3 regions of the Bradyrhizobium sp. U531 genome follow, and region 3 is predicted to be linked to each of the others. Evidence: predicted binding sites of a transcription regulator. Region 3 holds the regulator's gene; each other region holds the start of a gene.
The links. Region 3 encodes PhoB, which activates phosphate uptake and scavenging genes when phosphate is short. Its sites were predicted from a motif close to TGTCATNNANCTGTCAT; they were not measured.
Positions count from the first base shown of each region.

Region 1 (7,346 bases), on a different contig from region 3:
TGCGCCTGCGCATCAACTCCGCGCGCAACGGCGCGATCACGTCGCGCTCGACCGCGGCGCCGAAATCCCTGGACTGCACCAGCGCATCGCACAGGGCGATCAGCCGCGCCTTCTCGCCGTCGCGCCCGAGCGTGTAGCCGAAGCCGACCTCGCCGCTCGCAAGCCGCACCGCCGCGCGCGACACCGTGGCTTCGCCGAGGTTGAAGGGCGCGCCGTCGCCGCCGACCCGGCCGCGCAGCATGACGAGGCCGTTTTCGGGCGTGCGCAGGTCCTGATGGGCCGGAAGGGTGAAGTCGCGGAGGCGGGCGGCGATCTCGCCCGCCTCCGCGTGCGCCAGCACGGCCATGGCGGCCTTGCGCTGGGCTTGCTGGTTGTTGTGCTGGGTCACCCGATCCACCGAACCTTTGATAGAACTTGCCGCGCCGAAGTTGTCTATGATAATAGACAACTTCATACGGGAGCGCCATGACTGTTTCGTGACAAGACCGTGATTTCTGAGCTAGGCTGACCGGCGATATGAGCATGCAAGACACAGCCTCGTCGGGCGTCGCGCTGTGGCGCCTCGTTGCCGACGGCATCGAGCGCGGCATCGCCGACGGCCGCTTTGCGGCCGGCGACAAGCTGCCGGGCGAGATGGAGATCGCCGAGACTTATCGCGTGAACCGCCACACCGTGCGGCGCGCGCTCGCCGCCCTTGCCGAACGTGGCCTGGTGCGCGCCGAGCGCGGCAGCGGCACCTATGTCGAGGCTCAGAAGCTCGCTTATCCCCTGCGCTCACGCACGCGCTTCTCCGAGATCGTCGGCGCCGGCGGCCGCGAGCCGCGCGGCCAATTGATCGAGGCCTCCGAGGACGTCGCGACGCGGGAGCTGGCGCGCGAGCTTGGCCTGAAGGCCGGCGCGCCGCTGGTGCGGATCGAGGCGATTCGCCTCGCCGACCGTACGCCGATCTGCGTGTCCACGACCTGGCTGTCGGCCGAGCTGTTCCCGGGCGCGGGCAGCGTGTTCGCCGCAACGCGCTCGATGACGAAGCTGCTCGCGCATTTCGGCGTGCGCGACTATCGCCGCGGCGCGACCCGAATCACCGCCGGCATCGTCGATGCGACGGATGCCGCGCGGCTCGACCTGCCGCTGGGGCGGCCGATCCTGGTGGTCGACGCCACCGACCACGACCTCGACGGCAAGCCGCTGGTGACCAAGCACTCGCGGTTCGCGGCCGAGCGGGTGGAATTTCTGGTGGAGCCGTAGCTCTCTTCCCTCTCCCCTTGTGGGAGAGGGTGGCTCGCCGCGCAGCGGCGAGACGGGTGAGGGGTTCTCTCCGCGAGCTCATCTCTCATTTGAATGCGTGGACAGGACCCCTCATCCGGCGCTTCGCGCCACCTTCTCCCACAAGGGGAGAAGGGAAAACTACGCCACCGCCCGCCGCCCGATGATCGCAAAGCGCAGCTTGCTCGAGACGAAATCGATCGCGGCGACGGCAACCAAAATCATCAGGATCAGGAACGACACCTTCTGCCATTCCAGCACACGGATCTGCTCGGCGAGCTGCAGGCCGATGCCACCGGCGCCGACGATGCCGATGATGGTGGCCGAGCGGGTGTTGGATTCGATGAAGTACAGCACCTGGCCCGCGATCACAGGCAGGACCTGCGGCAAAAGACCAAAGCGGATCTCGTGCAGCGCGCTGCCGCCGGAGGCGCGGATGCCTTCGACCTGCTTCTGGTCGGCGCCCTCGATCGCCTCCGAGAACAGTTTTCCGAACGCGCCGAAATCCGACACGGCGATGGCGAGCACGCCGGCGAACGGGCCGAGCCCGACGACGTTGATCCAGACCAGCGCCCAGATCAGCGTGTCGACGCCGCGGATCGAATCGAGGAAACGGCGTACCGGAAAGCGCAGCATGATCGACGGCACGACGTTGCGCGCCGCCAGCAGGCTGACCGGCAGAGCGAACACGGCGGCGAGCGTGGTGCCGAGCAGCGCGATCGACAGCGTCTCGCCGAGCGCCTTCAGATAGATCGGCAACGAGGTGCCGGGATCCGGCGGGATCATCATCAGGCTGATCCAGCCGAGCTGGCTGAGCCCCGCGAGGAACCGCGACGGCGAAAAATCGAGATCGACGAGGCCGTAGACCAGGACCGCGAACGCCGCGACGATGGTCGCGGGCAAGGCGAGCCGCGCCGAGGCCGGCCGATCGAACACATCGGGATAGCGCGCGCGCATCTCGCGCGGATCGACCTTGTGCGGCGTCACGTCCGCGCCTCCTTGCCAAACAGGTGGCCGCGCAGCCAGCCGGTGGCGATGTCGATGATGAAGACGGTGACGATGATGGTGAGCAGAATGGCGCTGACGTCGGAGTAATAGAATTTGCGGATGGCGACGACGAGCTCCTGGCCGATGCCGCCGGCGCCGACGAAGCCCATCACCGAGGCCTCGCGAACGTTGATCTCGAACCGCAGCAGCGCGTAGCTGGCATAGCCCGCTGTCACCTGCGGCACGATCGCGAAACGCATGCAGGACAGCCAGCTCGCCCCGGTCGAGCGGATGCCCTCGACCGGCTTCATGTCGGCATTCTCGACGATCTCCGAGAACAGCTTGCCGAGCGCGCCGGTGGAATGGATGGCGATCGCGAGCACGCCGGCCATCGGCCCGAGCCCAAAGGCGATCACGAACACCAGTGCGAACACGATGCCGGGAACGGTGCGGGCGAATTCCAGCAGGCGCCGGACGACGAAGCGCAGCCAGGGCGCGGGCGACGTGTTCTCGGCCGCGAAGAAATTCAGACAGAATGCGAGAGTGGCGCCGATCAGCGTGCCCACATAGCTGATGAGCACGGTCTCACCCAGCATCTTCAGCCATTTGCGCCAGCCCCAGAGCCATTCGCCGACATCGGTCCAGACGCGCTGGCCGCTGTCGAGGGTGAGGATGCGATCGAAATAGCTGACGAAATTGCCGAAATAAGTGAAGAGCGTGCGCAAATTCACTTCGGCGCCGATCCCGGCGAGGACCAGCGCCGCCATGAAGATCGCGAATCCTCCCAATAGACGAAGCCGCTTGCGCCCGACCGCCCGGCGATAGGCGGCGTTGAGCACGGCAAGCTGCTGCTCGGGGAGGATCGAAACCGCTGTTGTCATCGGCGTGGAATCAGGTCCGGTCAAAGAAAGAGCCGGGTCGATGGACCCGGCTCCAGTGGCATCGTCCCGAACCTCAGGACGCCTTCTTCTTACGCAGCGCGTCGACGAACTTGATCAGCTCGATCGTGCCATCCCAATCCTTGGTGGTGGCGTGATTGAAGCCCTTCTTCTGGCCGTCCTGGAGGCGATCGAACGCCGCCTTGTCCTTGGCCGGCGCGTCGAAGAAGGCTTTCGCGATGGCGGCCTTGGCGTCGTCAGGCAGCTCGGAGTTGTAGGCGTAGGGACCGTTGATGATCGGTGCCGATTTGTGGATGATGCGGAAATCGTCCTTCTTCATCGCCGAGCCGTCGGCATTCTTCAGCATGCCCTTGGTCAGCATCTGCGCCAGCGTGGAATCGTCGTCGGTGGTCCACTGGTTGGCGGCGACATCGACCGTTCCTTGCGACAACGCCAGCATCGCGTTCTCGTGGCTGCCGGTGAAGACGACCTTGCTGAAATAGGTGTCGGCATCCGGGATGCCCATCTTGTCGAGCTCGAAGCGCGGCACGTTGTTGCCCGAGGTCGAGTTGGGATCGACCAGGCCGAGGTTCTTGCCCTTGAGGTCGTCGATCTTCTTGTAGGCGCTGTTCGCCTTGACGAAGAACACCGAGTAATAGCCGGTCGAACCATCGGCGTTGATGTCGTTGGCGAAGGCATCGGTCTTGACGCCGGTGAGGCGGGCGCGGGCGAACGAAGCCGAGCCGTAGCTGGCGATGTGGATGTTGCCGGCGCGCTGGCCTTCGATGACGGCGGCGTAGTCGTTGGCAATGCGCAGTGTGACCTTCACGCCCAGTTCCTTGGAGAGATAAGTCATGAACGGCGCCCATCGCTCGGTGACGCCGGAGGCATTCTCGGCCGGAACGACCGCAAAGGTCAGCTCGGGATATTTGGCCTTCCAATCCTCGGCGGAGGCCGAGGCCGTGAACGCGAGCGCGGCAACGCCGGCGAGAACCAGTCTGCGAGTGATCATGTTACCCTCTTCATCGGTTGGGGTCGGTTGACGCAAAAAACTGATAGCGAAACAGGTGTGGCGTTCTCAGGCGGCCGCGGCCGTTCCAAGTGCCGGCACGCCCTCGGGCGCCGGCACGGGCGTGCCGCCCATGACGTCGGCGGCTTCGAGGTCGTAGAGTTCGCGGGCGACGTGGTCGGTCAGCGCGGACGGCGCGCCGTCGAACACCACGTGGCCCGCGGCCATGCCGATCAGGCGATCGCAATAGGAGCGCGCGAGATCGAGCGAGTGGAGGTTGCAGAGCACGGTGATGCCGAAATGCTTGTTGATGCGCAGAAGCGCATCCATCACGATCTTGGTGTTGCGCGGATCGAGCGAGGCGATCGGCTCGTCGGCGAGGATGATGTCGGGCTGCTGCACCAGCGCACGGGCGATCGCGACGCGCTGCTGCTGGCCGCCGGAGAGCTGGTCGGCGCGCTGCGCGGCGAGCGAAGCGATGTCGAACTGCTCGAGCGCGGACATCGCCAGCGCCTTGTCCTGCTCCGGCCAGATCTGCGACAGCGACCGCCAGGCCGGCATCGTCGCGAGCCGTCCCATCAGGACGTTAGTGAGGACGTCGAGCCGGCCGACCAGGTTGAATTGCTGGAAGATCATCGCCGAGCGCGCACGCCACTGCCGCAGCTCCTTGCCGCGCAGCGCGGTGACGTCGAGGCCGTCGAACAGGACCTTGCCCTGCGTCGGCGTTACCAGGCGGTTGATGCTCCGCAGCAGCGTCGACTTGCCCGCGCCGGAGCGTCCGATCACACCGACGAAGCCGCCGGGGGAGATTTGAAACGAAGCGTCGTCCACCGCGGCTTTTGCGCCGAAGCGACACGTCAGACCATCCACCACCAGCATGCAGAGCTCCAGATTAGCTGGAGCCCACCGCTAACGCCCGCGCTTAACACTTGTGTGACAGGCGCGTTGCGGTGCGGCGATCCTACACACTTCATCCCCTGTCATCGCCCTGTCATGACATCGTCATCGCGCCGCCCGAAGAGGAACGTCCGCCCCGCAGCTCGGATTCAACATGGCCGCCAAAGCTCTCTCGGTTCACCCGACCATCGATCCCTCGGCCAAGCTGCACGAGACCAGGCTCGGCGCCTATACCGAGGTCGGCGCGCGCACCATCCTGCACGAAGTGGCGATGGGCGATTACTCCTATGTCGTGAACGACGCCCAGATCACCTACACGACGATCGGAAAATTCTGCTCGATCGCGGCGATGACGCGGATCAATCCCGGCAACCATCCGATGCACCGCGCGACCCAGGCGCATTTCACTTACCGCTCCAGCGCCTACTTCGAAGGCGAGAGCGACGACGCCGAGTTCTTCGACTGGCGGCGCCAGCATCACATCCATATCGGCCACGACGTCTGGATCGGTCATGGCGCGATCGTCCTGCCGGGCCGCAATATCGGCACCGGCGCGGTGATCGCGGCCGGCGCCATCGTCACCAAGGACGTGCCGGCGTACACCATCGTCGCCGGCAATCCCGCACGGATCGTGCGCCGGCGGTTCTCGGAGGAGATGGCCGGGCGGCTCGCCCGGCTTGCCTGGTGGGACTGGGATCACGACAAATTGCGTGAAGCGCTGCCCGATTTCCGCAAGCTCGGGATTGAAGATTTTCTCGCGACATACGAAGCACGAGCAGCTCTCCCTGCCAGCAAGCGAAGCGCGGTCGCGTGACAGACATTTTCCTCGAAGGCGGCCGGGCCCTGATCGGCGCCGAGCTCGTCGAAACCTCACTCGCCATATCCGGAACTGATATCACGGAGATCGACGCTTCTCGCGGGCGGATGAAGCTGGCGATCGACGCACGCAACCTGCTGGTGCTGCCCGGCATCGTCGACCTGCATGGCGACGCCTTCGAGCGGCAGATGATGCCCCGCGCCGGTGTCGACTTCCCCATTGACGTCGCGCTTGCCGACAGCGATCGCCAGGCCATCAGCAACGGCATCACCACGGTGTTTCACGCCACGACCTGCTCGTGGGAGCCGGGCTTGCGCAGCAGCGACAATGCGCGCGGCCTGATGGAGGCGATCGAGCGGCAGCGTCCGCAATTCGCCGCCGACACCCGCTTCCACCTGCGGCACGAGACCTACAACCTCGATGCCGAAGCCGAGATCAGTCAGTGGCTCAGCGAGGGTCGTGTCGATCTGTTCGCCTTCAACGACCACATGGACGGCACGGTGGCCGACATGGCCAAGCCGCGCAAGCGCAACCGCATGGTGGAGCGCACGGGGCTTTCGGGCGAGGAATTCGACCGGCTGGTCGAACGCGTGACGTCACGCGCCGACGAGGTGCCGGCCTCCGTGTCGCGGCTGGCCACCACGGCCCGCGCGGCCGAGGTGCGGATGCTCTCGCACGACGACGCGACGCCGGCGATGCGCCGGGAGTTTCGCGAGCTCGGCGCTGACATCGCGGAGTTTCCGATCAACGAGGAGACGGCGCGGGCGGCCGCACAGCACGGCGATGCCATCGTCTACGGCGCGCCCAACGTCGTGCGCGGCGGCAGCCATACCGGCTGGACCAGGGCGTCCGACATGATCGCCAAGGGGCTCTGCTCGGTGCTGGCGTCGGACTATTATTATCCCGCCCAATTGCTCGCCGCGTTCCGCCTCGCCGCCGACGGCGTGCTGCCGCTGACACAAGCCTGGGACCTGGTCTCGGCCGGCCCTGCGCGCGCGACCGGCCTGATGGATCGCGGTGTGCTGGCGCAAGGCCGCCGCGCCGACATCCTGCTGGTCGATAACAGCGCGCCGCTGCGACCGCGGTTGATCGCGGTGATCTCGGGCGGCAAGCTCGTGCATCTCACCGATGCGACGCGTCTGCTCCCGGCAGTGGCGATGCCGCGCGAAGCTATCGTTGCGGCATAAATTGGTTATGCTGCGGCGATGACAGGTTTTCCCCGCTACTCGATCTATTTTGCCGCCGGACGCAACAGCCCCCTCTCCCCCTTCGGCGCCGAGCTGCTCGGCTACGAGGCCTATGGCGGTGACGAGGTTTCGCTTCCGCGGGAAGCACTGCAGGTCGCGCCGGATTGGCGCGAGGTCACCGCCGATCCCCGCAAATACGGTTTCCACGGCACGCTGAAGGCGCCGATGGCGCTGGCCCCTGGCAAGACTGAAGCCGGGCTGATGACCGCCTGCGCGACCTTCGCGCAGACGCCGCGACCGATCCCGAC
Region 1 is NZ_JASVEN010000004.1:134,797-142,142, reverse strand. Features, by position in the region: gene phnG (phosphonate C-P lyase system protein PhnG) at 1-397, opposite strand, end outside; gene phnF (phosphonate metabolism transcriptional regulator PhnF) at 517-1,245, shown strand; gene phnE (phosphonate ABC transporter, permease protein PhnE) at 1,405-2,220, opposite strand; gene phnE (phosphonate ABC transporter, permease protein PhnE) at 2,247-3,131, opposite strand; gene phnD (phosphonate ABC transporter substrate-binding protein) at 3,205-4,140, opposite strand; gene phnC (phosphonate ABC transporter ATP-binding protein) at 4,207-5,016, opposite strand; gene QRQ56_RS20150 (chloramphenicol acetyltransferase) at 5,189-5,848, shown strand; gene QRQ56_RS20145 (alpha-D-ribose 1-methylphosphonate 5-triphosphate diphosphatase) at 5,845-7,038, shown strand; gene QRQ56_RS20140 (DUF1045 domain-containing protein) at 7,057-7,346, shown strand, end outside.
Region 1: the regulator PhoB is predicted to act here: its motif matches at 5,116-5,132, upstream of phnC (phosphonate ABC transporter ATP-binding protein).

Region 2 (7,346 bases), on a different contig from region 3:
CGTCGGTGATCGAGATCAACGCGTAGGTGCCGGAGGCGACTTCGGGGTGGAGGATGCGATAATCGTCGTCGAGCGTCGTCAACTCCGTGCTCAGGGTGAGGTGACCTCCGGCCGGCATGGCATCCTGGGCGTTGAGCGCAAGGTTCAGCACGGCGGATTCGAGCTGGGCGCGGTCGGCGAAGGCCTGGATGGTGCCGAGCCCGGAGCTCGTCTTGATCTCGATGTCTTCGCGCAAGGTGCGCTTAAGCAGCTTGAACATGGATTCGAGCAGGCTGCGGCAATCGATCGTCTGCGGCTGCAGCAATTGACGGCGGCTGAATGCGAGCAGCCGCTGCGTCAGCTCGGCACCCCGTTCTCCCGATTGGGAGATGTCGTCGGCAAAGCGCCGCAGGTCGGGCCTCGCCTTGAGCTGCTCGCTGAGATGCTCGGCGTTGCCGATGATGACGGTGAGCAGATTGTTGAAGTCGTGAGCGATGCCGCCGGAGAGCTGGCCGACCGTCTCCATCTTCTGCGCCTGCTGGAGCTTCTGCTCGGTCAGCTTGCGCGCGGTCAAATCGTGCACGATGCCGACGAAGATCAATTCGCCGTCCTGCCGCGCCTGGCCGACCGACAAGTCCATCGGGAAGGTCGATCCGTCCTTGCGCAGGCCGGTGGCCTCGCCGGCGGTCGCGAACTGCCTTGCCTGGCCGTCGGCCGTGGCGCCCGCCTCGGGCAGCAGCATCCTGACGTTCAGGCCCATCACCTCGTCGGCGCCGTAGCCGAACAGCCGCTCGCAGGCCGGATTGAACAAGAGAATGCGGTCCTGCGCGTCGAACAGAATGACGCCGTCGACCGCGGTCTCGACGATCGCCGTAAGGCGCGTCACGCTCTCGCGCATCGCACGCTGCGCGTCGCGGACCTGCTGCAGCAGCAGCGTGGCGTCCCGGCTCTTGATCTCCTCCTCCTCGAGCGCGGCCTGGACCTGCCGCAGCTCGAACGGGGAGGGGATCGTCAGGATTTTCGGCAGCAGCGGCCAGAGCGCGCCGGCCGTGACCACGGACGCCACCGCGGTCGCCGCCTTGACGATGCCCTCGATGCCGTAGACCGGCACCCACAGCGTGTAGATCGACAGCACATGGGTGAGGCCGCACGCCATGATGAAGATCGCGAAGGCCCAATAGACCCAGCCGAATTTGAGATCGCGCCGCTTGGTGACCAGGATTGCGAGCGCAAACGGAATCGAGAAATAGGCGGCTGCGATGCAGGCGTCGGAAACGACGTGAAGCCAGATCAGCTCAGGCTCCCACAACAGGCAGATGCCGTGCGGCGAGAACATGGACGAGTCGAGAAGACGTTCGAAAAAGGCCCACATCGTTCCACCCAAAGATTCCATTCCAGGCGGCTTGCGGACCGGAGGCGGCCCGCGACATCGGTGTCGCCGGACAGTTCCACCACTGACGTCTTACGCATCGGCGAAGCAGTGCGCGACTATACCAAGGGTTCGGCCCGGTTGCATTTTCATGCCCGCACCCATCGCGGCACGGAGGCCATGCTCCGTCCGCGCGACTCCTCGGGAACACGGGCAGTCGCGGTTTACGGCCAGTGGCGGCTCGGCAGCGCTTGCCGGAGTTCCAAGGTCGCGCTAGGACGGGCCATGGCGTTCCCATCCAACCCATGTGCCCGTCGATGACGACCCCGGTCGCACTCACCATTGCCGGGTCCGACTCGAGCGGCGGCGCCGGCATCCAGGCCGATCTGAAGACCTTTGCCGCGCTCGGCGTCTATGGCGCGTCCGCCATCACCGCCCTGACCGCACAGAACACGCGCGGCGTCACCGGCATTCACGCCGTTCCGGCGGAGTTCGTCACCGCCCAGATCGATGCGGTGTTCTCCGATCTCGATGTTGGCGCCGTGAAAATCGGCATGGTGGCCCAGGTCGAGAGCATCGATGCCATCGCAGCCGCGCTGCTGCGCTGGAAGCCGAAGCATGTCGTGCTCGATCCCGTGATGGTGGCGACCTCCGGCGACCGCCTGCTGGCCTCCGAGGCTGTCGAGGCCCTGCGCACCAGGCTGATGCCGCTGGCGTCGGTGATCACGCCCAACCTGCCGGAGGCCGCCGCTCTGCTCGAGGAGCCGGTCGCGCGAAGCGAGGCCGAGATCGAAAGCCAGGGACGGCGCCTGCTGGCGCTGGGCTGCCGCGCTGTCCTGATCAAGGGCGGGCACGGCGAGGGGCCCGAGAGCACCGATTATCTCGTCGATGCCGGCGACGCGCTTGCGCTGACCGCGGCCCGTGTGGCGACCCGCAACACCCATGGCACCGGCTGCTCGCTGTCCTCGGCGGTCGCCGCGGGCCTCGCCAGGGGCGAGGACCTGGAAAAAGCCGTGCGCAACGCCAAGGCCTGGATCAGCGCGGCGATCGGCGCCGCCGACCGCTTCAGCGTCGGCCACGGCCACGGCCCGATCCATCATTTCCACAGGTTCTACTGAGACGGGTTACCCAACCTCTCCCGCTTGGGGGAGAGGTCGCGCCGAAGGCGCGGGTGAGGGTTCTCTCCTCTTGGGGGATCCCACTGCGGAACACCCTCTCCCCAACCCTCCCCCGCAAGCGGGGGAGGGAGCGCACTGACTGTGTGGCTTCTAACGGCAATCTGATCTCTGACCCACTGCGGCGCCATGTCGCCTGATTGTCGCATGCGACTGATATTCGCGGGGAGGGCGAGGCGAAGCTTGATTCGTAATCGAGGGCGCCTCGAAGGTTCAATCGGTCATCCCCCTGTCACGGGACATTGTTACAGGCTGGCGCATGGGAAGTTACGATGTGAGTGACGAGAGCCCGGAGCGGCGCTTTCGCACGTTGTTCATCTCCGACGTTCATCTCGGAGCCCGCGGTTCTCAAGCCGATCTTCTGCTCGACTTCCTGCGCTACCACGACGCCGACACGATCTACCTCGTTGGCGACATCGTCGACGGCTGGGCGCTGAAATCGAGCTGGCACTGGCCGCAATCGCACAACGACCTCGTGCAGAAGCTTTTGCGCAAGGCGCGCAAGGGCGCCAAGGTCATCTACATTCCCGGCAATCACGACGAGTTCCTGCGCAACTATTACGGCACGCATTTCGGCGGCATCGACGTGGTCGAGAACACCGTCCACACCGGCGCGGACGGCAAGCGCTATCTCGTCATCCACGGCGACATCTTCGACCTCGTGGTGCAGAACGCGCGCTGGCTCGCCCATCTCGGCGACAAGGCCTACGACTTCGCGATCCAGATGAATCGCTTCGTCAACTTCTTCCGCCGCCTGTTCAAGGTGCCCTATTGGTCGCTTTCGCAATGGGCCAAGCAGAAGGTCAAGAACGCCGTCAATTACATCGGCGCGTTCGAGCAAGCGCTCGCCGCCGAGGCTCGGCGTCATGATGCCGACGGCGTGATCTGCGGCCACATCCACTACGCCGTGATCCGCGACGAAGGCGGCATTCGCTACATGAATTGCGGCGACTGGGTCGAGAGCTGCACGGCGCTCGTCGAGCACGACGACGGCCATTTCGAGATCATCACCTGGGCGGATCATCTGCAGAAGCCTGCAGCCGTCCCCGAGGTTGCAGCCAGAGCTGCATAGACAGAGGCCGCCTGATGCGCATCCTGGTCGCGACCGACGCCTGGCACCCGCAAGTCAACGGTGTGGTTCGGACGCTGACCAAGCTTGCCGACGCCGCCAAGGGGCTTCACATCGAAGGTGCCGGCGTCGAGTTCACCTTCCTGACCCCGCAATCCTTCCGCACCTTCGCGATGCCGAGCTATCGCGACGTGCGGCTCGCCATGCCGCGCCCGGCGCGCATCGCGAAGCTGATCGCGGAAGCTTGTCCCGACAGCATCCACATCGCGACCGAAGGGCCGATCGGCCTGATGGTCCGCCGCTATTGCCGCCAGCGCAAGCTGCCCTTCACGACCAGCTTCCACACCCGCTTTCCCGAATATGTCCGCGCCCGCGTCCCGGTGCCGGGCTCGCTGATCTGGCGGGCGCTGCGCCGCTTCCATGCCCCCAGCAGCGCCGTGATGGCGGCAACGCCGGCGCTCGCGCGCGAGCTGACCGAGCGCGGCTTTGACAACGTGGTGCTATGGCCGCGCGGCGTCGACACCGGACTGTTTCACCCCCGCGCCGTCGACCTCTGCCTGCCGGCACCGGTGTTCCTCTCCGTCGGCCGCGTCGCCGTGGAGAAGAATCTCGAAGCCTTCCTCGATCTCGACCTGCCCGGCACCAAGGTCGTCGTGGGCGACGGCCCGGCACGCGCCGCGCTGGAAGAGGCCTATCCCGATGCGATCTTCCTGGGGGAAAAGCACGGCGAGGAACTGGCGGACATCTATGCGGCCGCCGACGTCTTCGTATTCCCGAGCAAGACCGACACGTTCGGCCTCGTGCTGCTGGAGGCGCTCGCCAGCGGCCTGCCGGTTGCGGCCTTCCCGGTGAAGGGCCCTCGCGACGTGATCGGGGACGCTCCGGTCGGTGCGCTCGATCCCGACCTGCGCAACGCCTGCTTCGCGGCGCTCGACGTCTCCCGGCAGGACTGCGTCGCGTTCGCCTCGAACTACACCTGGGAAGCCTCGGCCCGGGCCTTCGTGGACAGCATCAGGGCGGTCGGCGCGGTGCTGCCGGGCCGAAACGGCGCGGAACAGCCTCGCTTCGTGGCCTGAAGAGGACAAAAACCTCTCGCGGAGGTGTCTTGCCCGGGCCTCATCGGCCGCGATACATTCGGCCATGACCGAACAGCTCCTCCCGATCGGCCCTGCCGATATCGACGCCGCAGCGCGCGTGATCGCGCCCTACGCCATCCGCACCCCGCTGTTGTCCTTTCCAGTGCTCAACGAGCGCGTCGGCGCGAAGGTGTTCCTGAAGCCGGAGATGCTCCAGCGCACCGGCTCGTTCAAGTTCCGCGGCGCCTTCAACAAGGTGTTCTCGATCCCGCAGGACAAGCGCGCCGGTGGCGTCGTCGCGTTCTCGTCCGGCAACCACGCCCAGGGCGTGGCGGCGGCTGCAAAGATCCTCGACATGCAGGCGACCATCGTGATGCCCGCGGATGCGCCGCTGTCCAAGCGCGAGCGCACCAAATCCTACGGCGCCGAGGTCGTGCTCTATGATCGCGACAAGGACGACCGCGAGGCGATCTCGCGCGGCATCGCCGAGAAGCGCGGCGCGACGCTGGTGCGGCCCTACGACGATCCCTTCGTGATCGCAGGCCAGGGCACCGCCGGCCGCGAGATCGCCGAGGACATGGCAACGCTCGGCCTCAGCCCCGACATCGTGGTGGCGCCGGCGTCCGGCGGCGGCCTGATCGCGGGCGTCGCGACGGCCGTGAAGGCGCGCTATCCGCGCGCCGAGATCGTCGTGGCCGAACCTGAGTCGTTCGACGATCACGGCATTTCGCTCACCGCAGGCCATCGCGAGCCGCATGGGCCCGCGGGCCGCACCATCTGCGATGCGCTGATGGCGCTGATACCCGGCGAGATGACCTTTGCGATCAACAGCAAGCTGCTCGCGCGCGGGGTCACGGCGTCGGACAAGGAAGTCGGGGCGGCCGTGGCGTTCGCCTATCGCGAGCTGAAGCTCGTGGTCGAGCCGGGCGGCGCGGTGGGGCTCGCCGCGCTGCTGGCAGGCCGACTCGATGTCGCCGGAAAGAACGTCGTCATCGTGCTGTCGGGCGGCAATGTGGATGCGGACCTGTTCGCCGAGCTGGTGGCCTAGCCGTCATTCCGGGGCTCGCGAAGCGAGAATCCGGAATCAATTTCTCCACCGTCTCTGCCGCACGATGGATTCCGGGCCTGCACCTGGCGGCGCATCCCGGAATGACAAGAACTGACATGGCGAAAGGGGCAGAGCGTTTCCGCTCTGCCCCTTCTTGTTGTGAATATTCGGACGAACTCTCCGCTTACTCGGTGCAACCTCTCCTGCTTGCGGGGAGGTCGGCGCGTAGCGCCGGGTGGGGGTTCTTTCCTGATCGGGAGTGTCCCGTTGCGGAGAAACCCTCTCCCCAACCCTCCCCCGCTAGCGGGGGAGGGAGCGCGCCTTCCTCTTCCTATCAGCGCATGAAGCCGCGGTGGTTGTTGCCGCCGCCCATGTTCGGGGACTGGTTCATCGACTGGCGGAAATTGTTGCCGCCGTTGTTGACCGTGCGGTTGGTCGCGTTGAACTGCTGGCGGTTGTTGTTCTGCACCTGCACCTTGTTCACCGGGTTGTTGCTGATCTTCACGCCGTTGTTGACACGGATCGGGTTGTTCTGCGTCTGAACATTCACCGGCTTGGTCTCGACGGTCGTGCCGCCCTTGCCGACATTCACCGGCATGCTGACGATCTTGCCCGGCTTGCCGTTGATGTTGCCGTTGACGTTGCCGCCATCCGGCTTGTTGTTGGTCGCCGGCAGGGTCACGATCTTGCCGATGCCGCCATTGTTGGTGGTGGTGTTGGTCGGTGCGGGCAGGGTGACGATCTTGCCCGGGGTCGGCGACGGCGTGCCGTTCTGCTGGCCCGGCTGGTTGTTGTTGCCGGCCGGCAGGTTGACGATCTGGCCGCCATTGCCGAGCTTGCCGATCACATTGCCATCGACCGGCTTCTGCACGACCGGCAGATTGCCGTTGATCTGACCGCCGCCATTGCCCTGCTGCATCTGCGGCATGTATTTGGGCTGGCCGAGATTGCCGATCTTGAAGGTCGGAGCAATGTTCTGCGGAGCCAGGAACTTGGTCGCCTGCATCAGGGGGATCTGCTTCGGCTGCATCTGCAGCTTCAGCGCCATTTGCGCATAGGGGCTGTTGCCGTAGCTGTCATAGAAGGTCTTGTAGCCGAAGGGCGAGTTCACGAGCACCGCCTTGTGCCAGGCCTGCGAGAGCAAGATGTTGTTGAGCAGCCAGCGGACGTGGTCGCACAGCGGGTCGTGCGGATACATCTGGATGAACTCCTGATAGTATTCCGGGCGGCCCTCGGACACGACGTAGTCATAGGCCTGGCGCGTCGAGCGGCTCGGCAGGTTGGCGGCCATCTGCACGACAGGAGCATTCACCGGCGCGCGGCTCGCGGCAACCACGGTGTCACCGAAGAAGGTGAAGTCCGAGGTGAGCGAGGAGCTCTCCCACGGGATCTGCGCGCCGCTGGTAGACTGGTTCACCTGCAGGCGGATGCGCTTGAACAGCTGCTCGATCGGCACGTTGGGTTCGCGCGCGACGTTCAGGAAGGCTTGCGTGTAGGGGCTGTGGCCGCCCGTGCCGTCGAGCGCTTCGGCGCCCGGCGCGGTCGAGTAACCGACGATCGAGCCGTTCGGCGCATCGACGATGGCAAGGCCGCGGCCGGCATCGTTGACGGTCGGGAACGGATTGTTACG
Region 2 is NZ_JASVEN010000001.1:74,020-81,365, forward strand. Features, by position in the region: gene QRQ56_RS00340 (PAS domain S-box protein) at 1-1,315, opposite strand, end outside; gene thiD (bifunctional hydroxymethylpyrimidine kinase/phosphomethylpyrimidine kinase) at 1,666-2,466, shown strand; gene QRQ56_RS00350 (UDP-2,3-diacylglucosamine diphosphatase) at 2,783-3,595, shown strand; gene QRQ56_RS00355 (glycosyltransferase family 4 protein) at 3,610-4,668, shown strand; gene QRQ56_RS00360 (threonine/serine dehydratase) at 4,733-5,716, shown strand; gene QRQ56_RS00365 (caspase family protein) at 6,051-7,346, opposite strand, start outside.
Region 2: the regulator PhoB is predicted to act here: its motif matches at 2,743-2,759, upstream of QRQ56_RS00350 (UDP-2,3-diacylglucosamine diphosphatase).

Region 3 (7,346 bases):
CGTCGAACGACACGCGGGTGCGCGTCGAGGGACGCTCGAAGATCATCGCCAGCGTCTTGCCTTCGAGCGGCCGCACCGGCTGCTGCGCCTTCTGCTTCGCCTTCATGGCGGAGGAAGCGGCGAGCATGCGCTTGAGCTCCGACAGCGGCAGCTCGTTGATGTCGAGGAAGTGCTTCGGCGCCTTGGCAGGGGACTTGCTCATCAGCTTGCCGCCCGCTTGGTCTGTATGGACGAGATCGCCGTGCAGGCGCGCTCGAGCCTGATGACGCTGTCCTCGATCTCGGCCTCGGTCACGATCAACGGCGGCAGGAAACGAACGACATTGTCGCCGGCGCCGACCGTAAGCAGCTTTTCGTTGCGCAGGGCCGCGACGAGATCGCCGGAGGGCACCACGGCCTTGATGCCGATCAGGAGGCCCTCGCCGCGCACCTCGCTGACGACGTCAGGATGGCGGTCGATCACGGAGGCGAGCTTCTGCTTGAGCAGCAGCGACATCTTCTGCACGTGGTCGAAGAAGCCGGGCTTGAGCATGACGTCGAGCACGGCGTTGGCCGCCGAGATCGCCAGCGGATTGCCGCCGAAGGTCGAGCCGTGCGATCCGGGGCCCATGCCGGCCGCCGCTTCCGACGTCGCCAGGATCGCGCCGATGGGGAAGCCGCCGCCGAGCGCCTTCGCCAGCGACATCACGTCGGGCGTGACGCCGGTGCGCCGATAGGCGAACAGATCACCGCTGCGACCCATGCCGGTCTGTACCTCGTCGAAGGCGAGCAGCAGCCCCTTCTCGTCGCAGAGCTGGCGCAATGCCTTGAGGAACGTCGGCGGCGCCGAACGCACGCCGCCCTCGCCCTGGATCGGCTCGATCAAAATGCCCGCTGTCTCTGGCCCGATCGCCTTCTTCACGGCCTCGATGTCGCCATGCGGCACCTGGTCGAAGCCGTCCATCGGCGGCCCGAAGCCCTCGAGATATTTCGCGGAGCCGGTGGCGGCGAGCGTCGCCAGCGTGCGGCCGTGGAAGGCGCCTTCGAAGGTGATGAGGCGATAGCGCTCCGGGTGCCCCTTGGAGGAGTGATGATGGCGGACCAGCTTGATCACGCCCTCAAGCGCCTCGGCGCCGGAATTGCAGAAGAACACGAAGTCCGCAAAGCTCTCGTTGCACAGGCGGTTTGCGAGCTTCTCGCCGTCCGGGCTCTGGAACAGGTTCGACATATGCCAGAGCTTGGTCGCCTGCTCCTGCAACGCCTTGACCAGATGCGGATGGCAATGGCCGAGCGCGTTCACCGCGACGCCCGAGGTGAAGTCGAGATAGCGATCGCCATTGGTCGCGATCAGCCAGCAGCCTTCGCCGCGCTCAAAACCGAGGTCGGCCCTGGCAAAAACGGGGAGCAAATGCGGGGCTGCGCTGTTAGTCATGACGGTCACTTGATGTTGAGGCGGTGTGACGCGTGCATTGCGCAACGCACCATTGACCGGCCCGGAAAACGAAACGTGCCGCCTTTTAAGGGCGGCACGTGGGACCATCTTATGCCCCGTGAAACGGGTGTCAATGCCACCCGGAAAGCCTCGGGAAACGCTGATTCCGTAGTCTTGCGGTAGCGATTTTGCGGGTTTTTCACCACGGAACATGTGGAAGCGAGTCGGCGGACTCTTGCGCGTGAGTCACGCCATATTGTAGCGTTTGGGCTGTCAGATACGACATCTCGTGCAGCGGTTCTGATCCCAAGAGTCCTTAAGTACCGGCGTAAACGTTCGGGCGTCAGTCACACGCCCGGCGAGCCTTAAGGGATTCTGGCGGCACGGGTTTTTCGAAGCTTAGGCATTCGCCGCAAGGGCGCCAGCATGGCAGCCGCGCGGCGAGGGAAAGGGTGCAATGACGGTTTTGACCTGGTCCGACGATCGCGTCGAGCAGCTGAAAAAGCTCTGGGAGGCCGGATTGTCGGCCAGCCAGATCGCAGCTGAGCTCGGCAATGTGACCCGCAATGCCGTGATCGGCAAAGTGCACAGGCTCGGCTTGTCCGGCCGTGCCAAGAGCCCTTCATCGGCAGCGCCGCGACCGCGCAAGGCGCGCCCCGCGCAGCACATGATGCGGGTGACGCGCCCCATCGCCCGCGGCAACACCGCGCTGGCGCAGGCCTTCGAGGTCGAAGTCGAGGCCGAGCCCGTTACCTACGACAACGTCGTGCCGATGAGCCAGCGGCTGTCGCTGCTCGAATTGAACGAGGCGACCTGCCACTGGCCGGTCGGCGATCCCTCGAGCCCGGATTTCTTCTTCTGCGGCGGCAAGGCACTCTCCGGCCTGCCCTACTGCGCCCAGCACTCGCGCGTGGCGTATCAGCCCGCCGCCGATCGCCGCCGCGCACCGGCGAAGCCGGGTCCGCGCTGAGGTCGCTGATCTCGCTGACTGCAAGGACGGCAGCCGTCACTCGGCGGCGCCTCAACCAACTCGGTGTCATCCCCGCGAACGCGGGGATCCATAACCACAGGGCGCAATTGTTGCGCGAGATGGTCACACCGAGTCTTCGCCAAACCACGGCCTGTGGTTATGGATCCCGGGCTCGCGCTGTGCGCGCCCCGGGATGACAGCTGAGATCGTGGCCGCAGCTGCGAACCAACAACACGCCCGCCCTTACGTCTGCTCCGCCTTCGCGAAACGATCGTCCAGCGCATAGCCGGCGCCGCGGACGGTGCGGATCGGGTCCTGCTCGCGGCCGAGATTGAGCAGCTTGCGCAGGCGGCCGATATGGACGTCGACGGTGCGCTCGTCGATGTAGATGTCGCGGCCCCAGACGCTGTCGAGCAGCTGCTCGCGCGAGAACACGCGGCCGGGATGCTCCAGGAAGAACTCCAGCAGGCGATATTCGGTCGGGCCGAGATCGATCGGCCGACCCGAGCGCGCCACGCGGCGCTTGTCGCGGTCGAGTTCGATGTCGCCATAGGCCAAGACGGTGGCGAGCCGCTCGGGACTGGCGCGCCTGAGCAGGCCCTTCACGCGCGCGAGCAGCTCGGGCACCGAGAACGGCTTGACGATGTAGTCGTCGGCGCCGGTCGCGAGCCCGCGCACCCGCTCGCTCTCCTCGCCGCGCGCGGTGAGCATGATGATCGGCAGCTGCTTGGTGTCTGGCCGCGTGCGCAGGCGCCGGCACAGCTCGATGCCGGACAGGCCCGGCAGCATCCAGTCGAGCACGATCAGGTCGGGAATGTGCTCCTTGAGCCGGGTGTCGGCGTCGTCGCCGCGCATCACCGTCTCGACGTCATAGCCGTCGCCTTCGAGGTTGTAGCGGAGAAGCTCGGTGAGAGCTTCCTCGTCCTCAACCACCATAATGCGTGCGCCCATCGGGTCGTGGCTCCTTAGGTCTTCAGGTATTGGGGACCGTCGTGGCGAAGGTCGTCATGTCGCCCTTCGGCCGCTTGTCGGTCATCGCCTGACCCTCGATCATGTAGAACACGGTCTCGGCGATGTTGGTGGCATGGTCGCCGATCCGCTCGATGTTCTTGGCGCAGAACATCAGATGGATGCAGAACGAGATGTTGCGCGGATCCTCCATCATGTAGGTGAGGAGCTCGCGGAACAGCGAGGTGCAGATCGCGTCGACCTCCTCGTCGCCCTTCCACACCGCCATCGCAGCCGGCAGATCGTGCGCGGCATAGGCGTCGAGCACGCTCTTGACCTGCTGCTGCACGAGGTCGGTCATGTGCTCGAGGCCGCGGAACAGCTTGAGCGGATGGAAATCGGTCTCGAGCGCGGCGACGCGCTTGCCCATGTTCTTGGCGAGGTCGCCGATGCGCTCGAGATCGGTCGCAACGCGCATGGCGCCGACGATCTCGCGCAAGTCGACGGCCATCGGCTGGCGGCGGGCGATGGTGAGCACCGCACGCTCCTCGATGCGCCTCTGCAGCGCGTCGAGCTCGGCGTCGACGGTAACGACGCGCTGGCCGAGCGGAACATCGCGGCGGATCAGGGCGTCGACGGAATCGACGATCATGCGCTCGGCGATGCCGCCCATCTCGGCGACCAGGCGGGTGAGTTCCTGGAGGTCGGTGTCGAAGGCCTTTGCGGTATGTTCGGTACCCATATTGCGTCTCCTCAGCCGAACCGGCCGGTGATGTAATCCTGCGTGCGCCGGTCGGTCGGCGACGTGAAGATCTTGCTGGTGTCGTCGAACTCGATCAGCTCGCCGAGATACATGAAGGCGGTCTTGTCGGAGACGCGCGCCGCCTGCTGCATGTTGTGGGTGACGATCGCGATCGTGTAGTTCTCGGACAGTTCCTGGATCAGCTCCTCGACCTTGGCGGTCGAGATCGGGTCGAGCGCCGAGCAGGGCTCGTCGAACAGGATCACCTCGGGGCGCACCGCGACGGTGCGGGCGATGCACAGGCGCTGCTGCTGGCCGCCGGAGAGCGACAGGCCGGAGGCGTTGAGCTTGTCCTTGACCTCGTTCCACAGTGCGCCGCCGCGCAGCGCCTTCTCGACGCGACCGTCCATTTCGGACTTCGAAATCTTCTCGTAGAGGCGGATGCCGAAGGCGATGTTCTCGTAGATCGTCATCGGAAACGGCGTCGGCTTCTGGAACACCATGCCGACCCGGGCGCGCAGCAGGTTGAGGTCGAGCTTGGGGTCGAGGATGTTGGTCTGGTCCAGCATCAGCTGGCCGGTGGCGCGCTGGCCCGGATAGAGGTCGTACATCCGGTTGAAGATGCGCAGCAGGGTGGACTTGCCGCAGCCCGACGGGCCGATGAACGCCGTGACGCGGTTGGCGCCGAGCGTCAGGTTGATGTTCTTCAGCGCGTGGTGCTCACCGTAATAGAAGTTGAGGTTGCGCACCGTCACCTTGGCGGGCGCTTCCGGCAGCGGATGCGACGCCAGATGAGCGTTCGAACTCACGGATACGGACAGATCGGTCATTTTGCAGTCCTCTCGGCGCCGATGATGCGGGCGCCAATGTTCAGGGCAAGCACAGTGAGCGTGATCAGCAGCGCGCCGCTCCAGGCGAGCTGCTTCCAATAGGCGTAGGGGCTCTGCACGAAGTTGTTGATGGTGACAGGCAGGTTGGCCATCGTCTTGTTCAGGCCGAGGCTGAAGAACTGGTTCGACAGCGCGGTGAAGAGCAGCGGCGCGGTCTCGCCGGCGACGCGGGCGGTGGCGAGCAGCACGCCGGTGATGAGGCCCGACCGGGCCGCGCGATAGGCGATCCGCTTGATCACCAGCGAGCGCGGCAGGCCGAGCGCCGAGGCTGCCTCGCGCAGCGGATTCGGCACCAGCAGCAGCATGTCCTCGGTGGTGCGCAGCACGACCGGGATCACGATGACGGCGAGCGCCAGCGCGCCCGCGATCGCGGAGAAGCCGCGCATCGGCACCACCACCGCGCCATAGATGAACAGGCCGATGATGATCGAGGGCGCCGAGAGCAGGATGTCGTTGATGAAGCGGATCACCGAGGTCAGCTTGTCGTTGCGGCCGTATTCGGCGAGATAGGTGCCGGCGAACAGGCCGAGCGGCGCGCCGATGCCGACGCCGATCAAGGTCATGATGATCGAACCCACGATCGCGTTGCGCAGGCCGCCCTCGGTCGATCCCGGAGGCGGCGTATCGGCGACGAAGATCTCGAGGTTCAGGCCGGCGAGTCCGTTGTAGAGCAGCGTGATCAGGATCAGCGCGAGCCAGGTGACGCCGAAGGCGGCCGCGGCGAAGCAGAGCCCGCGGATCACGATGTCCTTGCGGCGACGACGCGAATAGATCGGATTGAGCGCCATGGCGTTACTTCCCCGCCTTCTTGTCGAGCCGCATCAGCATCAGCCGCGCGGCGGCCAGCACGAAGAACGTCAGCACGAACAGCAACAGGCCGAGCAGGATCAGGCCGGACTGGTGCAGGCCGTCGCTCTCGGCGAACTCGGATGCGATCGCCGCCGAGATCGTGGTGCCCGGCGCGAAGATCGATGAGGAGATGCGGAACGAGTTGCCGATGATGAAGGTCACCGCCATCGTCTCGCCGAGCGCGCGGCCCAGCGCCAGCATGACGCCGCCGATGATGCCGACGCGGGTGTAGGGGATCACCACGCTGCGGACGACTTCCCATGTGGTGCAGCCGACGCCGTAGGCGGCCTCCTTCAGGACCGGCGGCACCGTCTTGAACACGTCGACCGAGATCGAGGTGATGAAGGGCAGCACCATGATGGCAAGGATCAGCGCGGCGTTGAACGTGCTGAGATAGGACGGGGGACCTGCGAAGATCGCGCCCAGCACGGGCACGCCGTCGAAGATCTTGATCATGAACGGCTGGAAGGTGTTGGCCAGGAACGGGCCCAGCACGAAGAAGCCCCACATGCCGTAGATGATCGAGGGAATGCCGGCGAGCAGCTCGACCGCCATGCCGATCGGGCGGCGCAGCCATTGCGGGCAGAGCTCGGTGAGGAAGATCGCAATGCCGATACCGACGGGAATGGCGATGAGCATCGCGATGAAGGAGGTGACGAGCGTGCCGTACATCGGCCCGAGCGCGCCGAGCACCGGCGGATCGGCGGACGGCGCCCAGCGCTGCGTCCACAGGAAGGAGAAGCCGTATTCCTTCATCGCCGGGAACGCGCCGACGATCAGCGAGACGATGATGCCGCCGAGGATCAGCAGCACCGAGATCGCGGACAGCCGCGTGATCCAGTAGAAGGTGACGTCGCCGAGCTTGAACGCGCTCAAGGCCTTGGCGCGGTCATACGGTCCGGCGTCGTCGATTATATCGCTCTGAACGGCCATCTCTGCCACGCCGATCCCCTGTACTGACTATACTTGTTCTTGCCTGTTGGGTCCCGTGCCCCGGATACGGTGCAGCGCGAAGCGGTGCGCCGCTGATCCGGGGCCCAGTTCTTGTGGGTCCCGGCTCAGCGCTGCAGCGCACTGGACGATGCTTTGCATCGCCAGGGCTGCAGCGCGTCCGGGACGCGAGAGCTTGCCTCAGCTCTTGATCTCGGCAGCCCAGGTCTTCTCGATCAGGGTCACGACGCCTTCGGGCATCGGGATGTAGTCGAGCTCTTCAGCCGCCTTGCCGCCGTTCTTGAAGGCCCAGCGGAAGAACTTGATGGCTTCCTGCGAGGCCGCCTTGTCGGTGGCATCCTTGTGCATGAGGATGAAGGTCGCCGCCGTGATCGGCCAGGACTTCTCGCCGGGCTGGTCGGTCAGGATGACGTAGTAGCCGGGCGCCTTGGCCCAGTCGGCATTGGAAGCGGCCGCCTGGAAAGCTTCGACGGTCGGCTGCACCGGCTTGCCGGCCTTGTTGACGAGACCGGTGTAGGTCAGCTTGTTCTGCTTGGCATAGGCGTACTCGACATAGCCGATCGAGTTCTTGGTCTGGCTGATGTTG
Region 3 is NZ_JASVEN010000017.1:11,437-18,782, forward strand. Features, by position in the region: gene argF (ornithine carbamoyltransferase) at 1-202, opposite strand, end outside; gene QRQ56_RS38080 (aspartate aminotransferase family protein) at 202-1,410, opposite strand; gene QRQ56_RS38085 (GcrA family cell cycle regulator) at 1,868-2,380, shown strand; gene phoB (phosphate regulon transcriptional regulator PhoB) at 2,624-3,331, opposite strand; gene phoU (phosphate signaling complex protein PhoU) at 3,354-4,070, opposite strand; gene pstB (phosphate ABC transporter ATP-binding protein PstB) at 4,082-4,900, opposite strand; gene pstA (phosphate ABC transporter permease PstA) at 4,897-5,748, opposite strand; gene pstC (phosphate ABC transporter permease subunit PstC) at 5,753-6,742, opposite strand; gene pstS (phosphate ABC transporter substrate-binding protein PstS) at 6,941-7,346, opposite strand, start outside.